2 regions of the Salinicola sp. CPA57 genome follow, and region 2 is predicted to be linked to the other one. Evidence: predicted binding sites of a transcription regulator. Region 2 holds the regulator's gene; the other holds the start of a gene.
The links. Region 2 encodes sigma-54, which starts transcription at its own class of promoters, with help from an activator protein. Its sites were predicted from a motif close to TGGCACNNNNNTTGCTNT; they were not measured.

Region 1 (14,957 bases), on a different contig from region 2:
TTCTGAACTGAACGACATCTACGGGAGCTCTGGGAAGTTAACCGGCAAGTCGCAGGTTTCATACCTTGGGCGGAAAGTCTCGCCCGCGGAGAGATAACAACTTTCATAAAAATAAATTCTAGGTTAGAAAGTACCAGGCAAGTTCGAATCCCGTTTTAAGTCATGCCAAGGAATGAAGTGTGAGCCAGGAAATCGACATCCTGTCGCATATCACCGCTTGCCTGCCCAGTCTGCGCGAGGCGGAGAAGAAGGTCGCCAATCTGATCTTCGACGATATCGACTTCGTCGCCGAGGCGAGCATCGGCGAGATTGCCAGGCGCGCCGAGGTGAGCGATGCCACGGTGACCCGCTTTGCCCGGGCGGTGGCGTGCCGCAACGTGCGCGATCTGAAGACGCGCCTGACCCGGGCGCTGGCTGCCGGTCGCCGTTTCATCCAGGAAGCCAGCGAGGACGACGGCCTGGGGGTGATCTACGACACCGCCGCCCAGACCCTGGCGCTCAATCGCACGCTGATGGAGCAGGCGGACGTCGAGGGCGCGGTGGCGATGCTCGACGACGCCCGCCAGATTCTGGTGTTCGGCGCTGGCGGCGGCTCGACGGTGATGGCGCAGGAGATGCAGTTCCGGCTGGTTCGTCTCGGTTATGCGATCAGCGCCTATACGCAAGCGCTCTTGCCGCGCATGGTCGCCTCGACCCTGGAACCCGACGACGTCGTGGTGGCGCTTTCGGTCACCGGCTACACGCCGGAGATCAATGATGCCGCCGAGCTGGCACGCCAGTACGGTGCTCGGGTACTGGCCATCACCGCGGCCGGTTCGCCGCTGGCCAAGGTCGCCACTATCACGTTGCCGTTGGCGGCTCGAGAGACCGACTACATCTATTTTCCGTCGTCGTCGCGCTACGCCATGATGGCCGCCATCGACATGCTGGCGCTTGGCCTGGCGCTACGCCATCGCGCGCGCACTCGCGACAAGCTGCGACGACTCAAGATCACCCTCGATGCCCACCGCGGCGGCGACAATCGCCAGCCGCTGGGGGATTGAGAACCCGGGAGCCTCCATGCCTCACGATTTGTTGATTCGCCGCGCCAGCATCATCGACGGCAGCGGACGCGAGCCTTTCACCGCCGACATCGCGATCGACGGCGACCGGATCGTCGCCATCGGTGATCTGGACGACGAGGAGGCGGAAAAAGTCATCGATGCCGAGGGGCTGATTCTCACCCCTGGCTTCATCGACGTGCACACCCATGACGACACCAACGTCATCCGCACTCCCCAAATGCTGCCCAAGCTGTCCCAGGGCGTCACCACCGTGGTGGTCGGCAACTGCGGCATCAGCGCCAGCCCGGTGAAGCTGGCCGACGAGGTGCCGGACCCGATGAACCTGCTTGGCCGCGCGGAAGACTTCCGCTATCCGACGTTTGCCGCCTATGCCGAGGCGATCGCCAAGGCACAGCCGAGCGTCAACGTGGCGGCGCTGATCGGCCACACCAGCCTGCGCAGCCAGGTCATGGATCGTTTCGACCGGGCCGCCAGCGACAGTGAAATTGCCGCCATGCGCGAACAGCTGGAAATCGCGCTGGCCGAGGGCGCCGTCGGCATGAGCTCCGGGCTCGCCTACCGCAACGCCTATCACGCCCCCACCGCCGAGATGAACACGCTGGTCGCGGCCGTCGGCCGCGCCGGTGGCGTCTATACCACCCATCTGCGCGACGAGTTCGCCGGCCTCCCCGAGGCGATGGACGAAGCCTTCGCCACCGCCAGGCACGGTCAGGCGCCGCTGGTGATCTCGCACCTGAAATGCGCCGGCGCCGGCAACTGGGGCAACGCGCCCAGGGCGCTGGCCAAGCTCGACGACGCCGCGCGCTCCCACGGCGTGCACTGCGACTGCTACCCGTACACCGCCGGCTCCTCGACGCTGGATCTGGGCCAGGTCACCGACGAGATCGACATCTTCATCACCTGGTCCGACCCGCACCCGGAAATGGCGCGCCAGCCACTGAAGGCGATCGCCGAACAGTGGGAGCTGTCGCTGATGGACGCCGCCCGGCGCCTGCAGCCGGCCGGTGCCGTCTATCACAACATGAGCGAGGCGGACATGCGTCAGGTGCTGTCGCATCCGTTGTCGATGGTCGGCTCCGACGGCCTGCCCAACGACCCGCATCCGCATCCGCGGCTGTGGGGCGCCTTCCCGAGGGTGCTCGCGCATTACAGTCGCGACCTGCAACTGCTGCCGCTGACCGAAGCGGTGCGCAAGATGACCGGGCTTTCCGCCGCCAACTTCGGCCTCACCGACCGCGGCGAGATCCGCGTCGGCGCCTTCGCCGATCTGGTGCTGTTCGATCTCGACGCCCTCGAGGACACCGCGACCTACACTGCGCCGATCGCCAAGGCGAGCGGCATCGAGCTGGTCGTCGTCAACGGCGTGGTCAGCTATCGCCAGGGCGAGGCCAGTGAACATCGGGCCGGACGCCTGCTGCGACGTCAGGTCCGGTTGTCCGCTCGGCCTTCCCGCACCGCATCATGATTTTCACTCGCGTTACCCACCCGATCATCGAAACAACCCAGGAGAAAACCGTATGAGCATCAAACGTTATGGCATCGAGGGCGGCGTCGGCACCGGCGGTCAGAAACTGCCCTTCGCCCGCGCCACCGAAGCGGCCGGCTGGCTGTTCGTCTCCGGCCAGACGCCGATGACCGACGGCGAAGTCGTCGAGGGCAGTATCATCGAACAGTCGCGACTGGCGTTCGCCAACTGCCTGGCCATCGCCGAGGAAGCCGGCTACGGCGTCGAGGACGTCGTCCACGTCACTGCCGTGCTCACCGACGCGCGCTATTTCAGCTCGTTCAACAAGGTGTTCAAGGAAGTGTTCGGCGATCACCCGCCGGCGCGGATCTGCAGCGTTCAGGATCTCGTCGTCGACTGCAAGGTGGAAGTGGACATTAAGTGCTATCGCGCCGATCGCGTTTGATAAATGCCTGCACGGACGCATCGCTTTGTTGCACGGTACTCGGGAACTCGCCTAACCCCCAGTTATGTCTCGCTCCCTGTGTGCCGTGCGCCTCGCGCTGCATTCCGCTCGGCTATTTATCCGATTTGTTCTGGCGCTGGCCGAGGCTTCGATGATCAAGCATCGAAGTCTTGGACGATAAGTTGGCGTAACAGCAAGAAAGGTGGCCGCGCCCCGGCAAGGGCGCGACCGCAGTGAAAAACCCCATGGACCATGACATTCCACACTGCTCCGGTCGCGGCAACGACCGGAACGACAATTATAAGAGGTCGTTATGAACAGTCACGTTTTCCTCGGGACCTTCATCGCCTACGTGATCATCATGATCGCGCTCGGGTGGTGGGTCTCTCGCAACAGCCGCGGCAGCGGCGACGATTTCCTGCTCGGCGGGCGTAGCGTCCCGATCTTTCTGACCATCGGCACCACGGTGGCAACCATGGTCGGTACCGGTTCCAGCATGGGCGCCGTCGGTTTTGGCTACGCCAACGGCTGGGCCGGCGCGCTCTACGGTATCGGCGGTTCCATCGGCGTGATCCTGCTGGCGTTGTGCTTCGCGCCGGTACGCCGCTTCCGCTTCATGACCATGAGCGAAGAGCTTTCCTACTACGTCGGCGCCAACCGTTGGGTGCGCAATATCGTCGCCGTGCTGATCTATATCGCCTGTATCGGCTGGCTGGGCGCGCATATCCTCGGCGGCGGGCTCTATCTGTCGTGGATGGCGGGTATCGATCTGACCACCGCTCGCATTCTGGTGGCGCTGGGCTTCGGCATCTACTGCGTGATCGGCGGCTACATGGCGGTGATCTGGACCGATACCGTGCAGGCAGTGATCCTGTTCGTCGGCTTCATTGCGATGGCGATCATCGCGCTGGTCGAGGTCGGTGGCTTTTCCGGTCTCGGCACCAACATGGACATCGCCTCCACCAGCTTCCTGGGTGTCGACAAGATCGGGGTAGTACCGGCCATCTCCCTTGCCGCCGTCATCGCCGTCGGCGTGCTGGCAACGCCCTCCTACCGCCAGCGGATCTACTCCGGCAATTCGGTCGGCTCGGTGCGCAAGTCGTTCATCATCACCGGCGTTCTCTATCTGTTCTTCTCGATCATTCCGGCGATCATCGGCATGGCGACCCATGCGCTGAATCCCGGTCTCGACAACAGCAACTTCGCCTTCCCGTTCCTGGCCACCGAGATCCTGCCGCTGTGGCTCGGCCTGCTGCTGCTGGTCGCGGGGCTGTCGGCGACCATGTCCAGCGCGAGTTCGGATGCCATCGCTGGCGTTTCCATTCTGCTGCGCGATGTCTACGTGCTGTTCACCGGTCACACCCCGTCGGCCCGCAAGGTCGTCGGGCTGTCGCGGCTGGCGCTGGTCGCCACCATCGGCCTGGCGCTGCTGTTCGCGCTGACCTCCAACAACGTGATCAGCTATATCACCAGCATGATCGCGACCGTCATGGCCGGCATGTTCGTGTGTGGCGTACTGGGGCGTTTCTGGCCGCGCTACAATTGGCAGGGGGCCATCGCCACCCTGATCGCCGCGTCAGCGACGTCGCTGGCAGTGATCAACGTGGACAGCTGGACGGCCTTCTGGGGCAACCCCAGCATTCCGGCGGTGCTGGTCGCGCTCGTGGCCGGCATCGTGGTCAGCCTGGTCACGCCGGCCTCCAAAGTGACTCCGGAGCAGGCGCTCAAGATCATCGACGACGAACGCGAGCGCATGGAGCTGGATGAAGATCCGGCTGCGGCGATCAGCGGCAGCAAATTGGTCTGAGCCTATCGCTTCATCTGACGCTTTCGATGCCCCGCTCTGGCGGGGCATTGTCGTTCTACGTCATGCCATCAACACCCGGATCGCCATCGGTCGCTCGTCGAGATTGTCCAAGCCGCCGCGGTCGACGACCAGAAATTCCCCCTCTCTTTCCAGCACCGAATGAATCGCATGCCAGGTACCGGCGCGGTAGTTGACGCCCTGGCGACCGTCGGTCACGAAGGCGCGAATGGCGGCAGGGTCGATCGACTCTCCCGGCGGCGCCACCACGACGATGAAGCGCTCCTCGTGCAGCGGCATGAACGCCTGGCTGCCCAGCGGGTGGCGTTCGAGCAATTCCAGTTCCAACGGCAATGTGACCGGCTGGCTGACAAACAGGCTGATCAGCGGCCGCGATGGCGTATCGACGATCTCGATCCGGGCCAGGTCATGATGGCGCTGGGTGTGACCGTTGTTGATCGGGAATGACCCACTGGTCCGGGCGTCGATCACGTCGCCGAAGGGCGCGAAGGCTTCCGCAGTCAGCGTCTCAGCCTTGAGTTCCAGCATGATCCATATCCTCTTGTCCCTGTTGTCATCGTATTTTGCCCTAATCGTATACAAAAAAGAGTTTCAGCGCAGGCATCACGACGGCTCGCGTTCCGTCCCGCGGATACTCGGGTTCAACCATGCACCCCAACCGTGCGAGCGTCGTCGCTCTGCCCGCCCATCGTGCAATTCCCGCCCTCATGAGAGATCGAAAACGGGCTTCGGCGACACGCGATCGATCCTGGTTTTCACCGGCCCTCGCGATCCAGACGCTTGATGAATGCCCTAATTATCCACGCGCGACGGATTCCGGTACCACAACGACGACCTTCTACCATTCGTGGATGGCAGACATGGCACGCATCTTGTATACAAAAAATGGAATCACAATCACAAGACGGCCCCGCGGAGGGCACACGCCATGTCGCAGCATCCTCCCGGCTACAGCGATCGGCTCTACAACGCCGACCTGGCGCCAACCACGCAGAACTGGAACTGGTACAACATCCTCGCTTTCTGGCTCTCCGACGTCCACAGCGTCGGCGGCTACGTGGTCGCCGCCAGCCTGTTCGCGCTCGGCCTGGCGGGCTGGCAGGTGCTGATTTCGCTACTGGTGGGTATCTGCATCGTGCAGATCTTCGCCAACCTGATGGCCAGACCGAGTCAGAAAGCCGCAGTGCCGTTCCCGGTGATCTGTCGGCTCTCGTTCGGTGTACTGGGCGCCAACATTCCGGCGATGATTCGCGGTCTGATCGCGGTGGTGTGGTACGGCATTCAGACGTTTCTCGCCTCCAACGCCCTGACCATCGTGATCCTGCGGCTGTTCCCCGGCATGGAATCGCTGGCCGGACCCAGCTTCCTGGGGCTCTCCTACCTGGGCTGGATCAGCTTCATGCTGCTGTGGTGTCTGCAGGCGATCGTATTCTGGCGCGGCATGGATTCGATCCGGCGCTTCATCGACTGGAGCGGCCCGGCGGTCTATCTGGTGATGTTCGCGCTGGCGGCCTGGCTGGTGTGGCAGGCGGGCTGGGCCAACATCAGCTTCACCCTGAGCGATATCCAGCTCTCCCCCGGCGAACAGCTGTGGCAGATGGTGATCGCCGCCGCCATCGTCGCCGGCTACTTCGCCGGCCCGACGCTCAACTTCGGCGACTTCACCCGCTACGCGCGCACCTTCGACGACGTCAAGCGCGGCAACTTCTGGGGCCTGCCGGTCAACTTCCTGGTGTTCTCGGCGACCACGGTGATGATGGTCTCGGCGACGCTTCCGGTCTTCGGCGAAATGATCGACGACCCCATCGAGACCGTCTCGCGCCTCGACAACACCTTTATCGCCGTCCTGGGCGCCGCCACCTTCGTGACGACGACGATCGGCATCAACATCGTCGCCAACTTCGTCGCCCCGGCGTTCGACTTCTCCAACATGGCGCCGAGCAGGATCAGCTTTCGCACCGGCGGCTTCATCGCCGCCGTCGGCTCGATCTTCCTGACCCCGTGGAACCTGTTCAGCAATCCGGAGATCATCCACTACACCGTCGATCTTCTCGCGGCGGCCATCGGACCGCTCTACGGCATCCTGATCATGGACTACTACCGCATCCGCCGCGGGCATATCGATGTCGATGCCCTGTTCAGCGTCGATCCCGACGGCCCCTACTGGTATCGCAACGGCTTCAATCCGGCGGCGGTGAAGGCGGTGGTCGCCGCATCGCTGATCGGCATCGTGATCAACTTCCTGCCGCTGGGCGATCTCGGCCACTTCTCGGTCTTCATCGGCGGCGCGCTCGGCGCGACCTTCTACTCGATGGCGATGCGCCGCGCCACCGCCGCAGCGGCCGTGGCGTCTTGATTCCAAGACCATGCTCTCCGTGAACGCTTCACGAGCTCGTCAAGCGCTTCATGGCCTCATTGAATATCTCGACGTTCTCTCCCTCTTGCCGGCGCCTTCGACGCCGGCTTTTTTCCTTTTTCCGTTGCCGCACGGTATGGCTTCACATTGCGCCACGAAGATTGTATAAAATCTACAATATTGGAAAATTCACACGTTCGACGCCCGCCGGACGTTTCGCAGGTTCGCTCAGATCAGGGGACAATCAGCATGAAGCGCATCCACGTCATCGATTCCCACACCGGTGGAGAGCCGACGCGCCTGGTCATGGACGGCTTTCCGACCTTGCCGGGCGACACCCTGGTCGAGAAGCGCGACGCGCTGCGGGACACTCACGATCACTGGCGGCGCGCCTGCCTGCTGGAGCCACGCGGCAATGACGTACTGGTCGGCGCGCTCTACTGCGCACCGGTTACGCCAGGCGCGACCTGCGGCGTGATCTTCTTCAACAACTCGGGCTATCTGGGCATGTGCGGCCACGGCACGATCGGCCTGGTCGCATCGCTGCATCATCTCGGGATGATCCAGCCCGGCGAACACAAGATCGACACCACCGTCGGTCCGGTCAGCGCCACGCTGCACCAGGACGGCACGGTGACGGTGCGCAACGTACCCGCCTATCGCTATCGCCAGCGCGTGCCGGTGGAGGTGCCGGGCTACGGCGTGGTGCATGGCGATATCGCCTGGGGCGGCAACTGGTTCTTTCTGGTCGGCGAGCATGATCAGACGGTGACCCTGGCCAACGAGGAGGCGCTGACGGCCTTTACCTGGGCGATCCGCCAGGCCCTGGACACACAGGCAATCACCGGTGAAAACGGCGGCCATATCGATCATGTCGAGCTGTTCGCCGACGACGCTGGCACGGAAAACCCGGCCGATAGCCGCAACTTCGTGCTCTGCCCCGGCAAGGCCTACGACCGCTCCCCCTGTGGCACCGGCACCAGCGCCAAGCTGGCCTGTCTCGCCGCCGACGGCAAGCTGGCGCCCGGCGAAACCTGGGTCCAGGCCAGCATCACCGGCAGTCGCTTCGAGGGACGCTATGCATGGGAAGACCAGGCGCAGGGCATGGTGCGCCCGTTCATTACCGGCAGCGCCTGCATGACCGCCGATGCCAACTTGCTGATCGATGAAAGCGATCCGTTTGCCTGGGGCATCACCGCGTCATAGCCGTTCGATAAGTCATTTCCGAAAGTTCATTTCCGAAAGTTCATTCCCGAAAAGCCATTCCGAAAGACATTCACGGATTCCAGAGGACAACCATGAACGACTCCATCTTTACCGGCTGCATTCCCGCCCTGATGACCCCCTGCACCGCCGACCGCACGCCCGACTACGACGCGCTGGTCGCCAAGGGTCGCGAGCTGGTCGATCTCGGCATGCGCGCGGTGGTCTACTGCGGTTCGATGGGCGACTGGCCCTTGCTGAGCGAGGCCGAGCGCCAGGAAGGCGTGGCGCGACTTGTCGCCGCCGGCGTGCCGGTGATCGTCGGTACCGGCGCGGTCAACTCGAAGGAAGCCGTCTCCCACGCCGCGCATGCGGCCAGGGTCGGCGCCCAGGGGCTGATGGTCATTCCTCGCGTGCTCTCCCGCGGTACCGCGCCCGCGGCGCAGAAGGCGCACTTCTCGGCGATTCTGAAAGCCGCCCCCGAGCTGCCGGCGGTGATCTACAACAGCCCCTATTACGGCTTTGCCACCCGCGCCGAGCTGTTCTTCGCGCTGCGTCGCGAGCACCCGAACCTGATCGGGTTCAAGGAGTTCGGCGGTGCAGACGACCTGCGCTACGCGGCCGAGCACATCACCTCTCAGGATGACGGGGTCAGCCTGATGGTGGGTGTCGATACCCAGGTATTCCACGGTTTCGTCAACTGCAACGCCACCGGCGCCATCACCGGGGTCGGCAATGCGCTGCCGCGGGAGGTGCTGCAGCTGGTCGCGCTGAGCCAGAAAGCCGCCAAGGGCGATCCCCAAGCCCGGCGCCTGGCCCAGGAGCTGGAGTCCGCGCTGGCGGTGCTTTCCTCCTTCGATGAAGGCGTGGATCTGGTGCTCTACTACAAGCAGCTGATGGTGCTCAACGGCGACAGCGCCTACGAACGCCACTTCAACGAAAGCGACGTCCTGAGCGATGCGCAGCGCCGCTACGTCGACACCCAGTACGCGCTGTTCCGAGAGTGGTACGCGCAGTGGTCGGCGCAGCTCGACGCGGCGTGAGCCGGTCTTGCAACGCCGGTCTTTCCACACCGGTCTTGCCATACCGATCTTGCCATACCGATCTTGCAACGCTGATCTTGAAGAAAGCACGGGCCTGAAAAGTCGGCGGGAGCCATAGGGATTGCATACAATATCCAGATTCTGCGACACGACGAGACTTCATGGCGACTTTCAAGACCCGAGCCCAGTACGTAGCGGACGATCTGCGCGAACGCATTCTCGGCGGCGAGTTCAAGGGCGGCTCACAGCTGCGTCAGGATGCGCTGGCCAAGGATTACGAGGTCAGCAGAATCCCCGTCCGTGAGGCACTGCTGACCCTGGAATCCGAGGGACTGGTGGAATTTCACGCCCATCGTGGCGCTTTCACCACCGAGCTCTCGGTGGCGGCGATTCGCGAGCTTTTCGATCTGCGCGTACTGCTCGAGACCTACGTGCTGCGCCACGCGATCCCCAATCTGACGGCGGCGGATCTCGATCACGCCGCGAGCATTCTCCGTCAGTATGATGCGGCGCTCGATTCCGGCAGCCAGATCGACAACTGGAGCGACTACAACTTCGCGTTTCATCACGCCCTGTACGCGCCCTCCGGGCTGCCCGAGACGCTGGCCATGATCGGTCAGTTGAATACCAAGTCCGGGCGTTATATCCGCATGCAGCTGGTCTACACCCGCGAGATCGAGAAGGCGGAAGTCGAGCATCGCCAGCTTCTGGAGCTGGCCCGCCAGGGCGATGTCGACAGAACCTGCCAGTTGCTGGAAACCCACATCAAGGACGCCGCGGAAGGTATCGCGGCGGTGCTGGAAAAGAGTCTGCGCAGCGCGTGAGCGCTGCCCGCCCCCCATCGATCTGGTCGTGAGGTAGCGCATGTCGGACCCATCTCATCCTGTTCCGCCCGAGACAGAGAGCAATGCCGACATCATCATTGTCGGGGCCGGTCTCGTCGGTGTCACCAGCGCCCTGGCACTGGCGCGCCGGGGTCACCGCGTGCTGGTGCTGGACAAACAGGAGCCGGGACGTGGCGCTTCCTACGGTAACGCCGGACACATGGCAACGGAGCAGGTCTTCCCGATCGCCGATGCCTCGATTCTCAGGTCTCTGCCCGGCATGCTGATGGATCCGATGGGCCCGCTGCGGCTGGACTGGAAATACCTGCCCCGCGCGCTGCCGTGGCTGACCCGGCTGGTGCTGAACCTGCGCCCGGCGCCTTTTCGCCAAAGCGTTGCCGGTATCCGCGCCCTCAACGAGCGCAGTCTGGCGGCGTGGCAACGCCTGCTGGCATCGGTCGACAGCAGCCACCTGCTGAAGGCCGACGGCTCGCTGCTGGTCTACGAGAAGCCGGAGTCGCACTCGAAGCTCGAAGCGCTCGAGTCGCGCATGCGAGAACAACAGGTGCCGGTCGAGCTTTGGGATAGGGAAGCGATCCAACGCGCGGCGCCGCAGCTCTCGGACGCGCTGCTGGGCGGGCTGTTCTTTCCCGCCACGGGCCACGTGCTGGATCCGTGGCGGGTGGTCACGACGCTGGTGGAAGCCGCCCGGCACGAAGGCGTTCGTTTCGAGCAGGAAACCGTGCAGTCGACTCGGTTGACCGCGAAAGGCGTCGCCGTGACGACCCATGCCGGCGAACGCGAGGCCGGGCAGGTGCTCGTCGCCTGTGGCGCCCATTCGGCAGATCTGACCGCCCAGCTCACCGGCAAGCGCGTGCCGCTGGATACCGAGCGCGGCTATCACCTGATGCTGCCCCGCGAGTCCGACCGCCTGCCCTTCGCGGTCACATCATTGGAGCGCCGCTTCATCATGACGCCGATGGAAACCGGCCTGAGGCTCGCTGGCACCGTGGAGTTCGCGGGACTGGAGGCACCACCCAATATGGGGCGAGCGTGGCAGTTGCATCGCCTGAGCCAGGGCCTGTTCAAGGCCGATCTCGACGCCGAGGGGGCGACGCCGTGGATGGGCTTTCGCCCGTCGCTGCCGGACTCGCTGCCGATCATCGATCGCGTGTGCGACGGCCGCGTGCTGCTGGCGTTCGGCCACCACCACCTGGGGCTGACCCAGTCGGCGATCACCGCCGAGCTGATCGCCGAGCTGGCCGGCCCCGGCGAACACGCCGCGTCCGTCACGCCGCCCTACCGCGACGACCTGCCGTCGCTTGAGCCCTATCGGCTTTCCCGCTTTGGCTGAACAGCGTTGATCGCCGTCAGGACAGGCTGAGCTTCATGTGCCGGTTGACGTCCTTGTAGAGCAGATAGCGGAACGGCGTCGAACCGGCGGCATAGCAGGACTGCGGGCAGAAGGCACGCAGCCACATGTAGTCGCCGGCCTCGACCTCTACCCAATCCTGGTTGAGATGATAGACCGCACGGCCCTCGAGCACGTAGAGGCCGTGCTCCATCACGTGGGTCTCGTCGAACGGGATCACGCCGCCCGGCTGGAAGGTGACGATGGTCACGTGCATGTCGTGGCGCAGGTCTGCGGGATCGACGAAGCGCGTGGTCGCCCAGCGCCCGTCGGTATCCGGCATGGGCGTCGGCGCGATCGTCTGCTCGTTGGTCACGAACGCCTTCGGCACCTCCAGCCCACCGACGAATTCGTACGCCTTGCGAATCCAGTGGAAGCGCACCGGCGCCTCGCTCCTGTTGCGTAGCTGCCAATCGCAGCCCGGCGGCAGATAGGCGTAGCCGCCCGGTGCCATCTCGTGCGTTTCTCCCGCGAGGGTCAGCGTCATCTCGCCCTCGACCACGAACAGCACGCCCTCGGCGCCCGCATCCGGCTCCGGGCGCTCACTGCCGCCACCGGGCGAGACTTCCATGATGTACTGGGAAAAGGTCTCGGCGAAGCCGGAGAGCGGCCTCGACAGCACCCATAGCCGGGTCTTTTCCCAATGCGGCAGGAAACTGGTGACGATGTCGCTCATCACGCCCTTGGGAATCACCGCATAGGCCTCGGTGAAGACCGCCCGGCCATGAATCAGCTGACTCTGAGGCGGCAGACCGCCGTGGGGGGCGTAGTAGGTTCTGTCGGGCGTGTCGTGGCTGCGCTGCGGCATGCTCTCTCCTTGTTCGGGGGCAACCCTCTTCCGTCCTCTCCAGCGGAGCATTGACGGGAAGGTCTCCAGGCCTTGTAACGCTAAGGGGCCAGTTCGTCCAGCGCCTCATACAGCTCGGCCACTTCGCCGATCCTGGCCCTCCCCTGGGCCAGTCTTCGATGCAGCATAGCGTTGGCGAGCAGACTGACCAGGCTCATGGCGCTGGCATAGCTGTCGAACGCCGAGATCGTTTCCAGGGCGCACTCCAGCCGCCAGGTGACCCGATCCGCATACTTGGCCGTGGTCGGGTCGCCGATCAGCAGCACCCGCTGTTCACGAGCGGCAAGCGCTTCCACCAGCGTCTCGAACAGCCTGGGGCGACGGCGAAAGCCGATCAGCACGACCAGCGCGCCGGGCTCGAGCTCGACCAGTTCCTCGGCCAGCGACTGATTGGGCGCCGGCAGCAGACGCACATTGGCGCGCGCCTGCAGCAACTGCTGGCGCAGGTGCAGAGCCACCGGATAGCTGTTGCGATAGCCTATCACGGCAACGGCGGGTGCCTTGTCGAGCGCGCGGACGACCTCGTCGAACAGCACCGGCGTCAGCCCGTCGAGACACTGACGCAGATTCTCCTGCTCGCGCTCGGCGTGCCGGCGGAAGCGTTCGACGCCGTCGTCCAGGGCATCGGATCGGGACGCCAGCGGCACACCGTAATGGCGCAGTTGCCGCGCATGCGCCTTGACCGCCTTGAAGTCGTCATAGCCCAGGCGCCTGAAAAGACGGGTCACGGTTGCCTTCGATACCCCGCTCAGCCGCGACAAATCGGTCGCGCTGTAGACCGCCAGATCCTCGAGATGGGCCAGAATGAAATCCGCCACCCGACGCTCCTGCGGCCCCAGATCCGGGAAATGGTGCTGCAGACGACGACCGATATGCGTCTGTGGGCTCGTTTCCGACATGATCATGGTCACTCTAGAGTACGGAGGCGATGAACTGGCTCAGTTCCGGCGTTTCGGGACGCGTGAACAGCGTCTGCGGATCGCCCGACTCGTGAATCCGCCCCTGGTGCATGAAGACCACCCGGTGACTGACGTCACGAGCGAACTTCATCTCGTGGGTGACCAGAATCAGCGTCATCCCCTCCCGGGCCAGGTCCTCGAGCACCCGCAGCACCTCGCCGACCAGCTCGGGGTCGAGTGCCGAGGTCACCTCGTCGCACAGCAGCACCTTGGGGTTCATCGCCAGCGCACGGGCAATCGCCACGCGCTGCTGCTGGCCACCGGAGAGCTGAGCCGGATAGGCGTCGATCTTTTCCAGCATCCCCACCTTGTCGAGCACCTGCTCGGCGATCCGGCGTGCCTCGTCTCGCGGTGTCTGCTTGACCACCAGCGGTGCCAGCATCACGTTCTCGATCACCGTCTTGTGCGGGAACAGATTGAAGCTCTGGAACACCATGCCGACGTTCTGGCTCAGCTCGCCTGGCGACATTGCCCCGCCGTCGAGGCGCTGATCGGCCAGATGAATCGTGCCCCAGTCGTGACGCTCGAGCTGGTTGAGGCAGCGCAAAAGCGTGCTCTTGCCCGAGCCGCTGCGACCGATGATCGACACCACCTCGCCGGCCTCGATCTCCAGATCGATGCCCTTGAGCACCTCCAGCTCACCGAAGGATTTATGCAGGTCTTTAACGGATACCAGCGCCATAGAGCTTTTTCTCCAGGTGACGGGCGTAGCGCGACAGCGGATAGCAGAGGATGAAGTATCCGAGCGCCACCAGCGCGAAGATGGTGAAGGGGGCAAACGCCGCATTGTTGAGCATGGTGCCGGCCTTGGTCAGTTCGACGAAGCCGATCACCGAGGCCAGCGCGGTGCCCTTGATGACCTGGACCGAGAAACCCACGGTCGGCGGCACCGCGAGTCGAAGCGCCTGGGGCAGAATGACGTGGCGCATCGACTGCAGGTAGTTCAGCCCGAGCACACGGGACGCCTGCCACTGGCCGCTGGGGACGGCTTCCACGCAGCCCCGCCAGATGTCGCAGAGGAAGGCGCTGGTGAACAGCGTCAGCGCCACGCTGGCCGCGGTCCAGGCGGAAACATCGAAGCCCAGCACGGCGGCGCCGAAATAGGCCAAAAACAGCTGCATCAGCAGCGGCGTGCCCTGGAACACATCGACATAGAGCCGAATCAGCCAGCGAATCGGCGTCAACCCGCCCATCCGCAGCAGGGTCAGTAGCAGCCCGACGATCGCGCCTCCGGTAAAGGCGATCAGCGACAGCACCACGGTCCAGCGCCCGGCCAGCAGCAGGTTGCGAACGATGTCCCACAGCGTGAAATCGGTCATGACGACCCTCCCTGGCGAAACGCGAACAGTCGTCGCCCGACGAATTCGAACGCCAGCCGCAGACCCACGGCCAGCAGCAGATAGATCAGCGTCACCACCAGATAGACTTCGAAGCCACGGAAGTTGCGGGACTGGATGAAGTTGGCGGCGTAGGTCAGATCGAACACCGAAATCTGGGACACCACCGCCGAGCCCA
Region 2 (14,957 bases):
ACCCGGCACTTTCATGCTCGATCTCGATTTCGCCGATGCCGATGCGCGAAACTCCCGCTTGCTGTCGTGGTTACCCACCCGCGTGATCGATGACGCGCAGCTGCGTGAGTGGTTCGGCGGCGACATCGGCGGCATCGTCAAGCAGGGCAAGCTGGGGCTTTCGGTCACCCTGAGCGACAAGGAGGCGCCCGAGGGCCAGATGTTCGTCAATCCGGACGACTACTTCACGCTGTCGCTGGACGTGGCCGACGGACGTCTTCAGTACGCCCCGGACTGGCCGGCGCTGGAGCGGGTCTATGGCCATCTGCAGATGCAGAACATGGATCTCGATGCCGAGATCGATCATGCCACCAGCCACGATCTCACCACTCGAGACGCCACGGTCAAGCTGGCCGACAAGCAGTTGACCGTCGATGGCGATATCAGCGGCAGCACCGCCGGCGTGCTGGATTTTCTCGCCCACGCCCCGCTGGAGACCATGAGCGAGACCTTCGGGCTGTGGCAGAGCGAGGGAAGCGTCGACGCCAAATTGCACCTCGACATGCCGATGGATGAGGAGAGCGATGCCGAGACCGATATGAAAGTCGATGTTCAGGGCCAGGTCGATGCGAGATCGCTGACCTTCCCCGAGCTGAAGCTGACGCTCGATGACATAGACGGTGGTCTGCATTATCGCCGCGAACGAGGCGAGGACTACGTCAATGGCGACCTCGACGCGCGCGCCTTCGATGGGCAGACGAAGGCACACTTCAACGTCGGTGGCTATCAGCGTGGCGCCAGCGGTATCGCACTGGAGGGGCAGGTGCGGGGAAGCGGTCTACTGAAATGGGCGGGTGTTTCCGGTGTCGACGGTCTCCTCGATGGTTCGTTTCCCTATCAAGCCAGCATGAATTTCGACGATCAGAACAACGTCAGCCTGACCCTGCGCAGCGAACTGCAGGGATTGGGCGTATCGCTGCCACCGCCATTCGGCAAGGCGCCCGATGCCAGGGAGCCGCTGGCGATCGATGCCGATATCGCTGCCGGTACGGGGGCGGTGACATTGGCCGACTGGGGCCATGCGCGCTGGCGCACGATCGAGGATCAGGCCCAGGGGCAGGTGTGGCTGGAAGGCTGGCCGGGTGAGCAGGCCGCCTGGCCCAGCGAGCCGGGTTGGTATGTATTGTGGCGCCCCAACCGGCTGGATACGCAGCGTTGGGTGCAGGCGTTGACCCAGCTCAAGTCTAGCGATTCGACGTCGACGCCTCGAAGCGATGTCGAGACCACGCTGGAAGACGATGTCGTCGACCCGAACGCGCTGCCTGTGAAAGACGGTGGAGGGCTCAAGCGAATCGCGCTGTCGACGCCGTGCATTCTGGTGGATGGCCGCTGTCTCGGTGGCCTGCAGGCCGATGTCGCGCCGCTCTCCAACGGCTGGCGTCTCTCTCTCGACGGTGAGATTGCCGCCGGCCAGGCGAGCTGGCAGCCACAGGACGAGATGCCGATCGACGTCGATCTGACACGACTCAATCTGGATGCGTTGACGCCGGACGAAAAGGACGAGAAAGGACAGGGCGAGGCCGCAAGCCTGATGGAGCAGATCGAAACCGCGCCCCATCCGATTGCACTGCCTTCGGGGCTTGCCAAGGTGCCGGCGGGGCAGGTGCGTGTTGCCGAGTTCGAGCGCAAGGGCGAGCGGTTCGGCCCGCTGGAAGCCACCTGGCACGCTGACGATCGGCATCTCACCGTCGCTCCGTTGACGCTGTCGCTGGGTGAGTTGGATCTCGCGGGGTCCCTCGACTGGGAGGCCTCCGGAAGCGCCAGCCTGAGTCGGGCTCAGATGAAAGTCAGTGGCGGTGATGTCGGTAGTGCGTTTCGTGTGCTGGGCCAGCAGGTCCCGATCACCAGCGACAATGTCACAGCCGATGCGCAGCTCTCCTGGCCGGGTGCGCCGTGGCAGTTTGCCCTGCCGCTATCGACGGGACGGGTTCAGGCGACGCTGGGGAAAGGGCGATTGCGCCAGATTCATTCATCGGGGGCCAAGCTGGTGGGGCTTTTCAATCTCGACAATATCCTGCGCCGCCTGCAGCTGGACTTCTCCGACGTGACCAGCGGCGGGACCTCTTTCAATCGCCTCAACGGCAGCGCTACCCTGTACAACGGGCGGCTGCAGACCGAAGGACCGATCGTGATCGACGGCACCGCGACGCGCTTCACTCTGGCCGGCAGTGTCGATCTCAACCGTCAGACGATGGATCAGCGGCTCGGGATCACCGTCCCCGTCAGTCAGAACCTGCCGTTGGTCGCGATCATGGCCGGGGCGCCCCAGGTCGGCGTGGGTCTATTCGTGTTCGACCAGCTGTTCGGCCGCTGGCTGGATCGTGCCACACAGATTTACTATCGCATCGAGGGCCCCTGGTCCTCGCCGAACATCAACTTGGAAAGTGCCCAATGACTCAGAGCCCGATGAGACAAACGAGTGATGACGCCTTGAAACAGGCGTCGACGCTGTTGCTGGCCCCCGGGGGGCTGGACGTGGAGTCGCTGGATGTCGGTCTGGGCCACGCCATGGGCGCCGGCATCGATTACGCCGATCTCTTTTTCCAGCGTACCTGGCACGAGATGTGGGTGCTGGAGGACGGGGAGGTCAAGGACGCCAGTTACAGCATCGATGGCGGTGTCGGGGTGCGCTCGCTCTCCGGCGAGAAGACCGGCTTCGCCTATTCCAGCCAGATCAGCCAGGACGCGCTGCTGGATACCGGCCGCACCGCTTCCGGTATTGCTCGCAGTGGGGAGCGGCGCAAGGCCGCGCCGATCCAGCTCGCGGCGGCGACGTCTCGCTATCAGGGCGTCGATCCGCTGAGCGGACTGAGCGCGGAGGACAAGATCGCCATGCTCAAGCAGGCGGATCGCGTGGCGCGGGCGTCGGACCCTGCCGTGACCCAGGTCAGCGCGTCGTTGACCGGCGTCCATGAGGTGGTGCTGGTGTGTGCCAGTGACGGCACGCTCGCGGCCGACATTCGTCCGCTGGTGCGTTTCAATGTCAATGTGATCGTGGCAAAAGAGGGACGGCGCGAGCGCGGCAGCGCCGGCGGGGGCGGTCGTTATTCCATGGAGCGGCTGCGCGACGAGAACGTGGCCGATGTCTATGCCAAGGAAGCCGTGCGCCAGGCGCTGGTCAATGTAGACGCGGTTGCCGCCCCGGCCGGCCAGATGCCGGTGGTGCTGGCCAATGGCTGGCCGGGCATCCTGCTGCATGAGGCGGTGGGTCATGGCCTCGAGGGTGACTTCAACCGCAAGGGGAGCTCCTCCTTCGCCGGCCGACTGGGTGAAAAGGTCGCCGCCAAGGGGGTCACGGTGGTCGACGACGCGACGCTTGCCGATTGCCGCGGATCGCTCAGTATCGACGACGAGGGAACGCCGGGCCAGTACACGCCGTTGATCGAGGACGGAATCCTGACCGGCTACATGCAGGACAAGCTCAATGCCAGGCTGATGGGCATGAAGCCCACCGGCAACGCGCGCCGTGAATCCTATGCGCACGTCACCATGCCGCGAATGACCAATACCTACATGCTGGCGGGAAGGGACGATCCGGAAGAGATCGTCAAAAGCGTCAAGCGTGGCCTCTATGCGGTCAGTTTCGGTGGCGGCCAGGTGGATATCACGTCCGGCAAGTTCGTATTCTCGGCTTCCGAGGCGTATCTGATCGAGGACGGCCGGATCACGGCGCCGGTCAAGGGGGCCACGCTGATCGGCAATGGTCCCGAGGCGATGTCGCATGTCTCGATGATCGGCAACGACATGGCGCTGGATAGTGGCATCGGGATCTGCGGCAAGGAAGGGCAGGGCGTGCCGGTCGGCGTGGGCCAGCCGACACTGAAGCTGGACGAGATCACGGTCGGTGGTACCGCATCCTGACGCCGACGAGCCTGTCCTTCGGCCGCGCCGCACCCATCCGGTGCGGGCGGCTCAAAGCCCGGCGGTGTCGCGGATCAGCTGGAACAGTTTGCGCGAACTGGCGGGTGGCTTGCCGCGCTGCTTCTCGCTGCGCGCGTTGCGAATCAGCTGGCGCAGGGCTTGGCGATCGACCTGGGGATGCGCATCGATGAACGGCTCCAGCGCGTCGTCATCGTCGATCAGCCGATCGCGTTGCTGTTCGAGGCGGTGGAAAGCGGCATTGCGCTGGACATGTTCCTGGTCGATCTCCTCGAAGGCGGCACGAATCGCCTCGCGATCTTCCTTGCGCATGACCTTGCCGACATACTGCATGTGGCGGCGGCGCCCTTCGTGGGAGCGAACTCGGCCGGTTTCCTCGACAGCCTCGCGCATCTCGTCGGACAGTGGCAGCCGGGCACGGACGGCGGAGTCAAGCGCGATGATACGCTCGCCTAGTGCCTGCAGCTCCTGCATCTCTCGTTTGAGCTGGCTTCTACTGGGAGGCGCGTCGTCCTCGAAAGTCATCTCGTTATCCGATTTTCTACCCATGTTTCTGACCAAAGCGACGAATGAGGGCTGCAGTATATCAGTGCGATTCGTCTCGCCAACGCCTGTTGTCCCTTTGGCGTGCGACCGATGGTCCACGGCATCGATGATCCGCGCTGTCAGTGGGCCGATCTTTGCCATCGAGCCGCACGGCTCAGGTGTTTATATTCCAAGTTCTTATGTTCGAGTTTCATGAATCAGGAGTCTGAGATGAGCCAAGCCTTCAATGCCGAGGCGCAGCAGTCGCGTCTCGAAGAGCGTGCCAGCATGGCGCTGGAACTCGCCAAGAGACTGGGTGCGGACGCCTGCGAGGTCGGCGCCAGCGTCGACCAGGGGTTGGGTGTGAGCGTGAGACTCGGCGAAACCGAGACCGTGGAGCTGTCCCGCGATCAGGGCATCGCGGTTACGGTCTACGTGGGCAATCGCAAAGGCAATGCGTCCTCGTCCGACGCCGGCGATGCGTCCATACGCGCAGTGGTCGAGAAGGCGATCTCGATTGCGCGTTATACCGGTGAGGATCAAGCGTCGGGACTCGCCGATGCTGCGCTCATGGCCACCGACCAGCCGGACCTGGATGTCCATCATCCGTGGGCGCTGAGCACCGACGAGGCGATCGAACTGGCACTGCGCTGCGAGAGCGCGGGGCGTGAGCGGTCGGGTATCACCAACTCCGAAGGAGCGAGCCTGTCCTCCTCGGAAGTGGTCACGGTCTATGCCAACAGCCATGGCTTCCTGGGTAGCAAGCGAGGCACGCGCCACTCGCTCTCCTGTCTGCTGATCGGAGGAAGCGGTGATGCCATGCAGCGCGATCATGACTTCACCACCGCTCGCAAGGCCAGTGACCTGGCGAGTCCGGAATCGGTGGGTATCAGCGCCGCGGAACGGACCCTGAGTCGCCTGGGCGGACAGCGCCCCAAAACCGGGCGGCTGCCGGTCCTGCTGGCGCCGGACATGGCGCGCGGACTGGTCGGCAACCTGCTCAACAGCATTGCCGGGGGGGCGCTCTACCGCGAGTCTTCGTTTCTCTGCGACCAGCTGGGCGAAACGCTGTTCCCCGAGTGGTTCTCGCTCGGCGAGCACCCGCGGGAGATGGGTGGCATGGCGAGTGCTGCGTTCGACAGTGATGGCGTGGCCACGCGTGACAACGTGTTCATCGACCGGGGCAGGCTGGCGAGTTACATGCTGGCGGCTTACAGTGCCCGCCGGCTGGGACTGCAGACCACCGGCAACGCTGGCGGTGCGCGTAACGTCCGCATCCAGGCACCGACGGTCTCGCTGGAGAGCCTGATGCAGCAGATGGGCACCGGCATCATGGTGACCGAAATGATGGGGCAGGGGCTCAATCCGGTTACCGGTGACTATTCGCGGGGCGCGGCAGGCTTCTGGATCGAGAATGGCCGGATCTCTCATCCGGTAGAGGAGTTCACGGTGGCGGGCAATCTGCGCGAGATGTTCGCCGGTCTGCAGGGCGTGGGCGACGATGTCGACCGGCGCGGAAGTGTTCAGACCGGAAGCTGGCTGCTCGATTCGATGACTATCGCGGGGCAGTAAGCGCGATCAGGAGCGAGAACGAGAGCCAGCGACAGTCGCCAGTCGTCGCTGGCTCTCCCGTTGCCAGTGTCGGCGTGCGGCGCCTCCGGATTCCGCGCCTTCGGCTTCAGCCGTCGAGCCGATCCCTGATATAGGTGATCTCGGTGCGACCATGCGGCGCCGGGGTGCCGTCCTCCCCGAGATTCACGAATACCATCCTGTCGATGGTGAGGATGCTCTTGCGCGTGATCTTGTTGCGCACGTGGCACTCCAGCGTGATCGAGGTGTTGCCGAAATGAGTGGCGGTGATGCCGAGTTCGATGATGTCGCCCTGGCGGGCACTGGAGACGAAGTTGATCTCGGAGATGTACTTGGTCACCACCTGGGCGTTGCCCAACTGAATGATGGCGTAGATCGCCGCCTCTTCATCGATCCAGCGCAGCAGACTCCCGCCGAACAGCGAACCGTTGGGATTGAGGTCTTCGGGCTTGATCCATTTGCGGGTGTGGAAGTTCATGTGAGGTTCCTCGCTGACCAGAGCTGCTTGAAGGGGCGCTGAAGGGGGCGATGTCCCGCTACAGATAGAAGACCGTCGCCAGCCCCAGAAAGGCGACGAAACCGACCACGTCGGTAATCGTTGTCAGCAGGACGCCGCCGGACAGCGCCGGATCGATCTTGAATTTCTTGAGCATGACCGGAATCAGGGTGCCGGCCAGCGTCGCCACGGTGAGGTTGATGACCATCGCCATGGCAATGATCTGGCCTAGCCGGATATCGTCGAAGCGGAAGACGGACATGGTGCCGACGACCACCGCCCAGATCAGGCCGTTGGTCATGCCGACGAGCAGCTCGCGGACCAGTAGCCAGCGGACATTGGCGCCGGAAACGTGCCCGAGCGCGATCCCGCGAATCAGCACGGTCAGGGTCTGTGAACCGGCGATGCCGCCCATGCTGGAGACGATCGGCATCAGTACTGCGAGTGCCGCGATCTGCTGAATGGTGTCTTCGAAGAAACCGATGGCGATGGAGACGATGGTTGCCGCGATCAGATTGATGCCGAGCCAGAACGCGCGGCGACGGCTGGTCTTGAGCGCTGGCGCAAAAGTGTCTTCGTCCTCGTCGAGACCCGCCATGCTCATGACCTGGTGCTCGGCGTCCTCGCGAATGACGTCGACCACGTCATCGATAGTGATTCGGCCGAGCAGCTTGCCGTCGATACCGACCACCGGCGCCGATATCAGATCGTGCTTCTGGAACAGTGTCGCGACATCACTATCCGAGGCGGTGGCCTGGATCGCGTGGAAATCGGTCTCCATCACCTCGCGCACCAGCACCGAGATATCCGAGACCAGCAGCCGGTTGAGCGACAGGATGCCGATCAATTCATCGCGTCGAGTGACGACCAGCAGGGTATCGGTAGCATCCGGCAGTCTTTCGTGACGGCGCAGGTAACGCAGGACGACATCCAGCGTGATGTCCGGGCGGATGGTGATCGCGTCCGGGTTCATCAGGCCGCCGGCGGTGTCCTCCGGGTAGGAGAGAACCGCTTCGACCCGCTGACGCTCCTGCGCCTCCATCGACTGGAGGACTTCCTGGATGACCTTGTTGGGTAGCTGCTGCAGCAGGTCGGCGAGGTCGTCGACGTCGAGGCCTTCGGTTGCCGCCAGCAGCTGTTCCGCGTCCATGCGGTTGAGGAATTCGATCTGGACGTCGTCACCCAGATACTGCAGCACGTCACCGTGCAGCTCGGGATCCAGCAAGCCCCACAGGATCTCACGCTCTTTGGGTGGCGATGACTCGAGCAGGTGAGCGACGTCCACCGGTGCCAGACCACGGTTGAGCATGCGCCGCGCTTGATCCAGCGCGCCGCTCTCCAGCGCTTCGTTGAGCTTGGCCAGCCGGGGCTGCAGCTTTTCCGGATTGTTGCTCATCCTGAACGGTCATCCTTGAACGACTGGCGATAGGCCGAACATTCTACCATCGTCGGAGGAAATGACGAGGATGGAAAACGCTGTTCACGAACGATGCCGATGGCTGTGAGCGTCACTCGTCCTCGTGGAAACGCGCTTCGAACAGGCCGACGATCGCATCCATGGCAGCGTCGGCATCGTCGCCTTCGGTCACCACGGTCAACTCGGTGCCGCAAGGCGCGGCGAGCATCAGAAGGGACATGACATTGGCGGCATCGGCCTGGCGTTCGCGATGGTGGACGGCAACGCGAACGGCGAAGGGTTGGCAGCATTGAACCAACTTGGTGGCCGCGCGGGCATGTAGCCCGCGGCGGTTGGTCAGGCGAAGTTCACGTGTCGGCATCGCGCTTGGGGGATCCTGCGTTTTGTAGTGGTGCATCCTGCAACGCTGTCTCTCGCGGCCTCGATGCTGGCGAGAGGGCGGTCTGGATACCGAGTTCGCGATGACGAAGTCGGATGTCCGCGGATTCGTGATGAAAGTGGCGAGCCAGGCGCTCGATCAGGTAGACCGAACGATGCTGGCCGCCGGTGCAACCGATGGCCACCGTCAGATAGCTGCGGTGGCTGGCCAGATAGGCCGGCAACCAGCGATCCAGCCAGGCATGGATATCACCGGCCATGGCGTGGACGTCGGAATAGGACTCGAGGAATTCGACGATCTGGGGATCGCGGCCATCGAAGGCGCGCAAGCCCGGGTCCCAGAACGGATTGGGCAGGCAGCGGGCGTCGAACACCATGTCGGCGTCCAGCGGAACGCCTCGCTTGAAGCCGAAGGATTCGAAGGTCAATGTCAGACGACCGCCGGTATGCCGCGCGACCTGCTCGCCGATTCGCGCACGCAGGTCATGCACCGAGAGTCCTTGAGTGTCGATCACCAGGTCGGCCATGCGGCGAATCGGTGCCAGGTACTCCTGTTCGTGATCGATCGCTTCGGCCAGTGTCATGTCGTTGCCGCGAGTCAGCGGATGACGACGGCGGGTGGCCGAGTAGCGCTCCAGCAGGATCTTGGCATCGGCGGTGAGATAGACGACCTGAGTGTCGATTCCGCGTTCCCGTACCGCGTCCAGCAATACGGGGAAGCGCTCGAGCGCTTCCGGCAGGTTCCGTGCATCGATGCTGACTGCCACGTTAGGGCGCGTTGGCGGCGCGCTGCGAAGTTCATCGATCAGTGGCGCCAGCAGGTTGGCGGGAAGATTGTCGATGGCGTAGTAGCCAAGATCCTCCAGTGCCTGCAGGGCGATCGACTTGCCCGAGCCGGAGCGACCGCTGATGATGACCAGTTGCATGCGTAATGTGTCCCGATATCAGCCGTCGTCGCTGGGCTGGTGATGACGAATGGCCTCGCGCAGGGCCTCGTGCAACGCCTGCTGTGATTCGGCGTGGCGCAGCTGCTGCCTGACGCTGCTCTGATTCATGATGCCGGCGACCTCTGCCAGCAATGAAAGGTGCGTGTCGTCCGCTTCTTCCGGGACCAGCAGCACGAATACCAGATCCACCGGCTCGCCATCGATCGCATCGAAGTCGATGGCATCTTCCAGGCGCATGAATCCCGCGATCGGCACCTTGCAGTGCGGGCTGCGGGCATGGGGAATGGCAACGCCGTTGCCGATCCCCGTGCTGCCCAATCGCTCGCGACCGATCAGGCGGCTGAAGACTTCCTGGCTATCCAGGCTGGGTGTGTTTTGGGCGACGAAGGTGCTGAAGAATTCCAGCAGACGTTTTTTGCTGCCCCCCGTGACCCCGTAAAGGGTGCGTTCGGGGGGCAGGATCTTTTCCAGTGTCATCATCAGGCGTTAACGGGCGCCGGCGCCTTGGGCGCGGGCTTGTGCCTTCTCTTTGTGTTTGACCAGTTGGCGGTCGAGTTTGTCGGCGAGCGAATCGATGGCGGCATACATGTCGGTATCGCTGGCGTCGGCGTGTAGATCGGCGCCGGCGGCATGCAAGGTCCCGGCGGCCTGTTGGCGCTCCTTCTCCACACTCAGGGTAACCTGGACATTGGTGATGTTGTCGTAGTGACGCTCCAAACGAACGAGTTTTTCTCCGACGTAGTCTCGGAGGGCATCGGTCAGGTCGACATGGTGGCCGGTAACGTTCACTTGCATGACACACTCCTGTTGCGGCAGATGGCACTTCTGATTGTAACCCTTTTCAGGGCACTGCAAAGGCATCGTGATGGATCGGGATCGGATTGGCGAGTGCCAATCGATGCGTCTCGCCGAATCGGCGTGACGATAGTATGACGTCAGGACAGGCGTTTGCGTTCACTCGATGAGGGAATGCCCATCGCTTCCCGGTATTTGGCCACGGTGCGCCGGGCGACGCAGATATCGGACTGGGCGAGCAGTTCCACCAGTTTGCTGTCGGATAGTGGTTTCCTGGGGGGCTCTTCGCCGATGAACTTCTTGATCCGGGCGCGGATCGCGGTACTCGAATGGCTGTCGCCGTCACCGCGCTGGCCGCCAACCTGGCTCGAGAAGAAATACTTGAGCTCGAATACGCCGCGCGGGGTGTGGATATACTTTTGCGTCGTGACACGGGAGATCGTCGACTCGTGCATGTCGACGCTGCCGGCGATGTCGGCCAGAATCAGCGGTCTCATCGCTTCTTCTCCGCGATCGAGAAAGTCGATCTGGCGCGCCATGATCTCCCTGCCGACACGCAGCAGCGTATCGTTGCGGCTGGACAGGCTCTTGAGCAACCAGCGGGCCTCCTGCAGATGCTGGCGCAGGAAGGTGTTGTCGTCGCTCTTGTCGGCCCGTTTGATCAGCGCAGCGTAGTCGGGCTGGATACGCAGCCGGGGCAAGGCCTCGGCGTTGAGCTCGATGCGCCAGCCTGCCGGAGAGGGCGTGGCGACGAGATCGGGAATCACGTAATCGTCGCGACGGATATCGAAGCCCTGACCGGGCCGAGGGTCCAGCGTGCGAATCAGTTTGATGACACGGTCGAGCTCGTCGTCCTCGAGTCGCAGGCGTCGTTTGAGCAGCCGTCGATCATCGCCGGCCAGCGCTTCGAGGAATTGTCGCACCAGGCGTTTGGCTTGCGGTAGCAGCGGGGTATCGCCATCCAGCGTGCCCAGCTGTAGCAGCAGACATTCACGCAGATCGCGGGCACCGACACCGGTGGGGTCGAACTGCTGCAGTCGCATCAGCATGTGTTCGAGATCGGCCGTGCTGATGCTGTCGCTGCGCTGGGCGCGGAGACTGATCGTCAGCTCGTCGAGCGAACCGATGAAGTAGCCGTCGTCATTGATCGCGTCGATCAGGCACTCACCCAGCTCCCGCTCGCGGTCATCGAAATCGCCCATCGCCAGTTGCCACAGCAGATGGTCGTGGAGCCCGACGGCGGCGGCGTTGCGATCGAAATCTGGTGCGTCTTCGCTGCCGCTACCGTTGCCCAGCGCGCCGGCGGTAGCGTCCTGGTAGGTGTCGCTCCAGTCGCTGTCGAGCGTCAATTCGTCGGGGATATCGGTGGCCCACTCGTCCTCCTGGGTCTCCGAACTCTCGAGTTCCTCATACGGCTCCTCCAGCTCCAGCATCGGATTGGACTCGAGCGCTTGCTGAATCTCCTGGCAGAGATCGAGCGTCGACAGCTGAAGCAGTTGAATCGCCTGCTGAAGCTGAGGCGTCATGGTCAACTGGGTGCCGACTCTAAGTTGCAGCGAGGGCTTCATGGACATGGAGAAGGGGCGTCACGATCAACGAGAGAAACGTTACGTTACTGGTTGATTTAACGACATGCAACGTTTTATGCAATATACATGCCACCCGTGGCGGGGTGAGTGACTCCAGCCACCGGTGGCATGCCGTACGAGAGCAAGGATGGCGGACTATAAGCGGAATTCGTGACCCAGATAGACGTCGCGAACGCGCTGGTTGTCGAGGATCGCTTCCGGGCGGCCCTCGGCGATGATCTGGCCGTCGCCGACGATATAGGCGTTGTCGCAGATGTCCAGCGTCTCCCGCACGTTGTGATCGGTGATCAGAACGCCGATTTCGCGGTCACGGAGTTGGCGAATGATGCTCTTGATATCGCCGACCGAGATCGGGTCGACACCCGCGAAGGGTTCATCGAGCAGCACGAAGGCCGGCTCCGTGGCCAGCGCGCGCGCGATCTCGACGCGTCGACGCTCGCCACCGGATAGGCTCATCCCGAGATTGTCACGAATATGCTCGATGTGAAAGTCGCCGAGAAGCCGCTCGAGCTGGGCGCGTCGTCCGGCACGATCCAGGTCCTTGCGGGTCTCGAGGATCGCCATGATGTTGTCGGCGACGCTCAGTTTGCGGAAGATCGAGGCTTCCTGCGGCAGATAACCGATCCCGGCCTGAGCGCGGTCGTGCATCGGGGCGCGGCTGAGGTCCCGCTCGTCGATATGGACGCTGCCGGCATCGGCCTTGACCAGGCCGACGATCATGTAGAACGACGTTGTCTTGCCCGCGCCATTGGGGCCGAGGAGCCCAACGATGCTGCCCTGGCGAAGAGTCAGGCTGAAATCATGGACGACGCGACGTCCCTTGTAGCTCTTGGCCAGATTGGTGGCCGTTAGCGTTTTCATGGATACGATCCTTGTGGCAGCGCGACGCAACGTGATCCGGGGCCGGTAGTCATCACCGGTGTCGGTCCCGAATCGGCGCTCAATTCATGGCTGGAACGGTGACTTGGCCGATGGCTCGAGAAGATTGCGCGAACGATTGACTGTCAGGGCGGCTATTGAGACGACGGAGAGGCGTCACGTGGCGTCAACGTCATGCGGACGCGACCGTCACTGTTGCCATCGCTATCCTGGCTGGCCCGGGCCTGGATGCGGCGCGAATCGAGATAGTATTCGACGTAGGCGCCGTCGAACGTGTCCCCGGCCTGGTGCAGCTCGGCATTGCCGATCAGCTCCACGCGACGCTCCGCGGCATGATAGACGACGGTGTCGCCCCAACCCTTGACCAGATCCTCGTCGGGCGCCGGCTTCTGCTCGAGGTAGGCGCGTTCTCCGCCACCGCCCTTGGCGGTGACCTGGCTGACCTGGCCGTTGGCGCCCCGCTGGATGTCGACGCGTGCGGCCTTCAGGTTCATGCTGCCTTGCCGCATGTCGACGTCGCCGGTATAGACAGCGGTGCCCTGACGGTCGTCGATCTCGAGCTGATCGGCGGCGATCTCGATCGCCGCACTGGCATCGCTTTCCAGAGCGACGGCCGGAAGGCTGGAGAAGCCCAGTGCGGTCAGCACCAGAATTTGCCCGAGTTCTCGCCTCATGATCCTTGATCCTTGGGTTGCTGTGACTGAGGTTGCTGTGGCAGGTGACCCTGCACGTTGTCGGTCAGACGCATACGGTCTTCGTTGATCCAGGCGTCGAAGCGATCGCCGCGCATGCTCTGGCTATGCTGACGTAACACGGAGGTGGTGTCACTCCAGGCATGGGCTTCACGATTATCGTAATGCAGCGTCCGGGTTTCCAGGCTCCAGGCCTGCTCCGGCTGTACGAGGCGCGCATTGCCTTGCAGCGTCAACTGCTCGCCGCTTCGACTCATCCGCCCGGTGTCGCTGGTGACCTGCCATTGGCGCTGCTGGTCGTCGGTCAGATAGCCGTGGGGCTTTTCGGTGCGAATGATGTCGTCGGATGGCGTATGCACCAGTCGCGGAGTTTCCAGACGTTGATAGGCGCGACCCTGCTGGTCGAAGCGGGTCATGCTGGCGTCTTCGAGGTAGTAGTCCGGCTCGCCGGTCGTGTTGCCGATCGTGGGCTGTTGCTGGTCTTCCCCGCGTTGATCCAGATAGGTCAGGCCACCGCCCAGCGTCAGCAGCAACGCCAGCAGACCGAGGCGCCGCCACCAGGGAGACTGAAATCTGGCTGTCTTGGCCACGGTTGCTCCTTGTCTTGGTAAAAAACTTGATCGAAGAGCTCCGGTTGGAACCTTCTGATCGAAATAACGAATGGATTTCCGGGACGAAACGGCTGACTCCGACTCGGTCGGGCCATTCTCCTCTCGATTTTCCGAACGACGATGCGGTCCGTCGCGTCGATCGCGCCAGGCCACCGCGCTGTCGGATTGTCAGATGACGCCACTTCTCAGCAGGTCGTGCATGTGTAGCGCGCCAACGGGAATGCCGTTCTCGACCACCGCCAGCGCGGTGATGCGGTTATCCTCCATGATCCGGACTGCTTCAGCGGCCAGCATGTCCGGTGCCGCCGTCTTGCCGCCGCGCGTCATGACGTCATCGACGCGAAGCAGGGTGAAATCGCCACGCTGGTCGAGCGTGCGCCGCAGGTCTCCGTCGGTATAGACCCCGGCCAGCATTCCGCGTTCATCGACCACGCAGGTGAATCCCATGCCCTTGAGCGTCATCTCGAGCAGTGCCTCTCGCAACGGGCTTCCGGTGGCCACGCTGGGGAGCCGGCTGCCGTCGTGCATGAGGTCGGCAACACGCAACAGCAAGCGTTTGCCGAGCGTGCCGCCCGGATGGGACAGCGCGAAGTCCTCGGCGCTGAAGCCGCGCGCCTCGAGCAGAGCCAGCGCCAAGGCGTCGCTCATGGCGAGGGCGGCGGTGGTGGAAGAGGTTGGCGCCAGATCGTGAGGGCAGGCTTCCCGGGAAACGCCGACATCGATATGCACGTCGCTATAACGTGCCAGCGTCGACCCCGGCCGGCCGGTCAGGCTGACCAGTGGGGCGCCGAGACGCTTGAACAGCGGGAGCAGGCCTGTGATCTCCTGGGTTTCCCCGGAGTTCGACAGGGCGATCACCACATCGTCGCCGGTGATCATGCCGAGATCGCCGTGGCTGGCCTCGCCGGGATGTACATAGAACGCCGGCGAGCCGGTGCTGGCCAGGGTCGCGGCCATCTTGCGGGCGATGTGGCCCGACTTGCCCATGCCCGTCACGATGAGGCGCCCTCGGCAAGCGAGCAGTAGCCGACAGGCGGCATCGAAACACGCGTCGAGTTTGGTGACGAGTTCGCCGATAGCCTGCTGTTCCAGCGTCAGCGTACGCCTGGCGCTGGCACGA

Region 1: the regulator sigma-54 is predicted to act here: its motif matches at 5,661-5,678, upstream of DOM36_RS07005 (NCS1 family nucleobase:cation symporter-1).

What each region holds. Positions count from the first base shown of each region.
Region 1 covers NZ_PZJR01000005.1:106,430-121,386, forward strand. Annotated here, with positions in the region: gene DOM36_RS06975 (amino acid ABC transporter ATP-binding protein) at 1-6, shown strand, start outside; gene DOM36_RS06980 (MurR/RpiR family transcriptional regulator) at 180-1,043, shown strand; gene DOM36_RS06985 (D-aminoacylase) at 1,060-2,529, shown strand; gene DOM36_RS06990 (RidA family protein) at 2,582-2,974, shown strand; gene DOM36_RS06995 (sodium:solute symporter family protein) at 3,288-4,781, shown strand; gene DOM36_RS07000 (ureidoglycolate lyase) at 4,842-5,327, opposite strand; gene DOM36_RS07005 (NCS1 family nucleobase:cation symporter-1) at 5,728-7,155, shown strand; gene DOM36_RS07010 (4-hydroxyproline epimerase) at 7,405-8,361, shown strand; gene DOM36_RS07015 (dihydrodipicolinate synthase family protein) at 8,454-9,401, shown strand; gene DOM36_RS07020 (GntR family transcriptional regulator) at 9,563-10,225, shown strand; gene DOM36_RS07025 (FAD-dependent oxidoreductase) at 10,266-11,579, shown strand; gene DOM36_RS07030 (bifunctional allantoicase/(S)-ureidoglycine aminohydrolase) at 11,596-12,444, opposite strand; gene DOM36_RS07035 (MurR/RpiR family transcriptional regulator) at 12,525-13,382, opposite strand; gene DOM36_RS07040 (amino acid ABC transporter ATP-binding protein) at 13,396-14,124, opposite strand; gene DOM36_RS07045 (amino acid ABC transporter permease) at 14,105-14,761, opposite strand; gene DOM36_RS07050 (amino acid ABC transporter permease) at 14,758-14,957, opposite strand, start outside.
Region 2 covers NZ_PZJR01000012.1:16,952-31,908, forward strand. Annotated here, with positions in the region: gene DOM36_RS14740 (AsmA-like C-terminal region-containing protein) at 1-2,434, shown strand, start outside; gene tldD (metalloprotease TldD) at 2,446-3,900, shown strand; gene yjgA (ribosome biogenesis factor YjgA) at 3,952-4,443, opposite strand; gene pmbA (metalloprotease PmbA) at 4,675-6,015, shown strand; gene DOM36_RS14760 (hotdog domain-containing protein) at 6,122-6,511, opposite strand; gene mgtE (magnesium transporter) at 6,570-7,925, opposite strand; gene DOM36_RS14770 (HPr family phosphocarrier protein) at 8,038-8,307, opposite strand; gene rapZ (RNase adapter RapZ) at 8,294-9,250, opposite strand; gene ptsN (PTS IIA-like nitrogen regulatory protein PtsN) at 9,269-9,748, opposite strand; gene raiA (ribosome-associated translation inhibitor RaiA) at 9,758-10,066, opposite strand; gene DOM36_RS14790 (RNA polymerase factor sigma-54) at 10,207-11,640, opposite strand; gene lptB (LPS export ABC transporter ATP-binding protein) at 11,791-12,516, opposite strand; gene lptA (lipopolysaccharide transport periplasmic protein LptA) at 12,669-13,208, opposite strand; gene lptC (LPS export ABC transporter periplasmic protein LptC) at 13,205-13,816, opposite strand; gene DOM36_RS14810 (KpsF/GutQ family sugar-phosphate isomerase) at 14,006-14,957, opposite strand, start outside.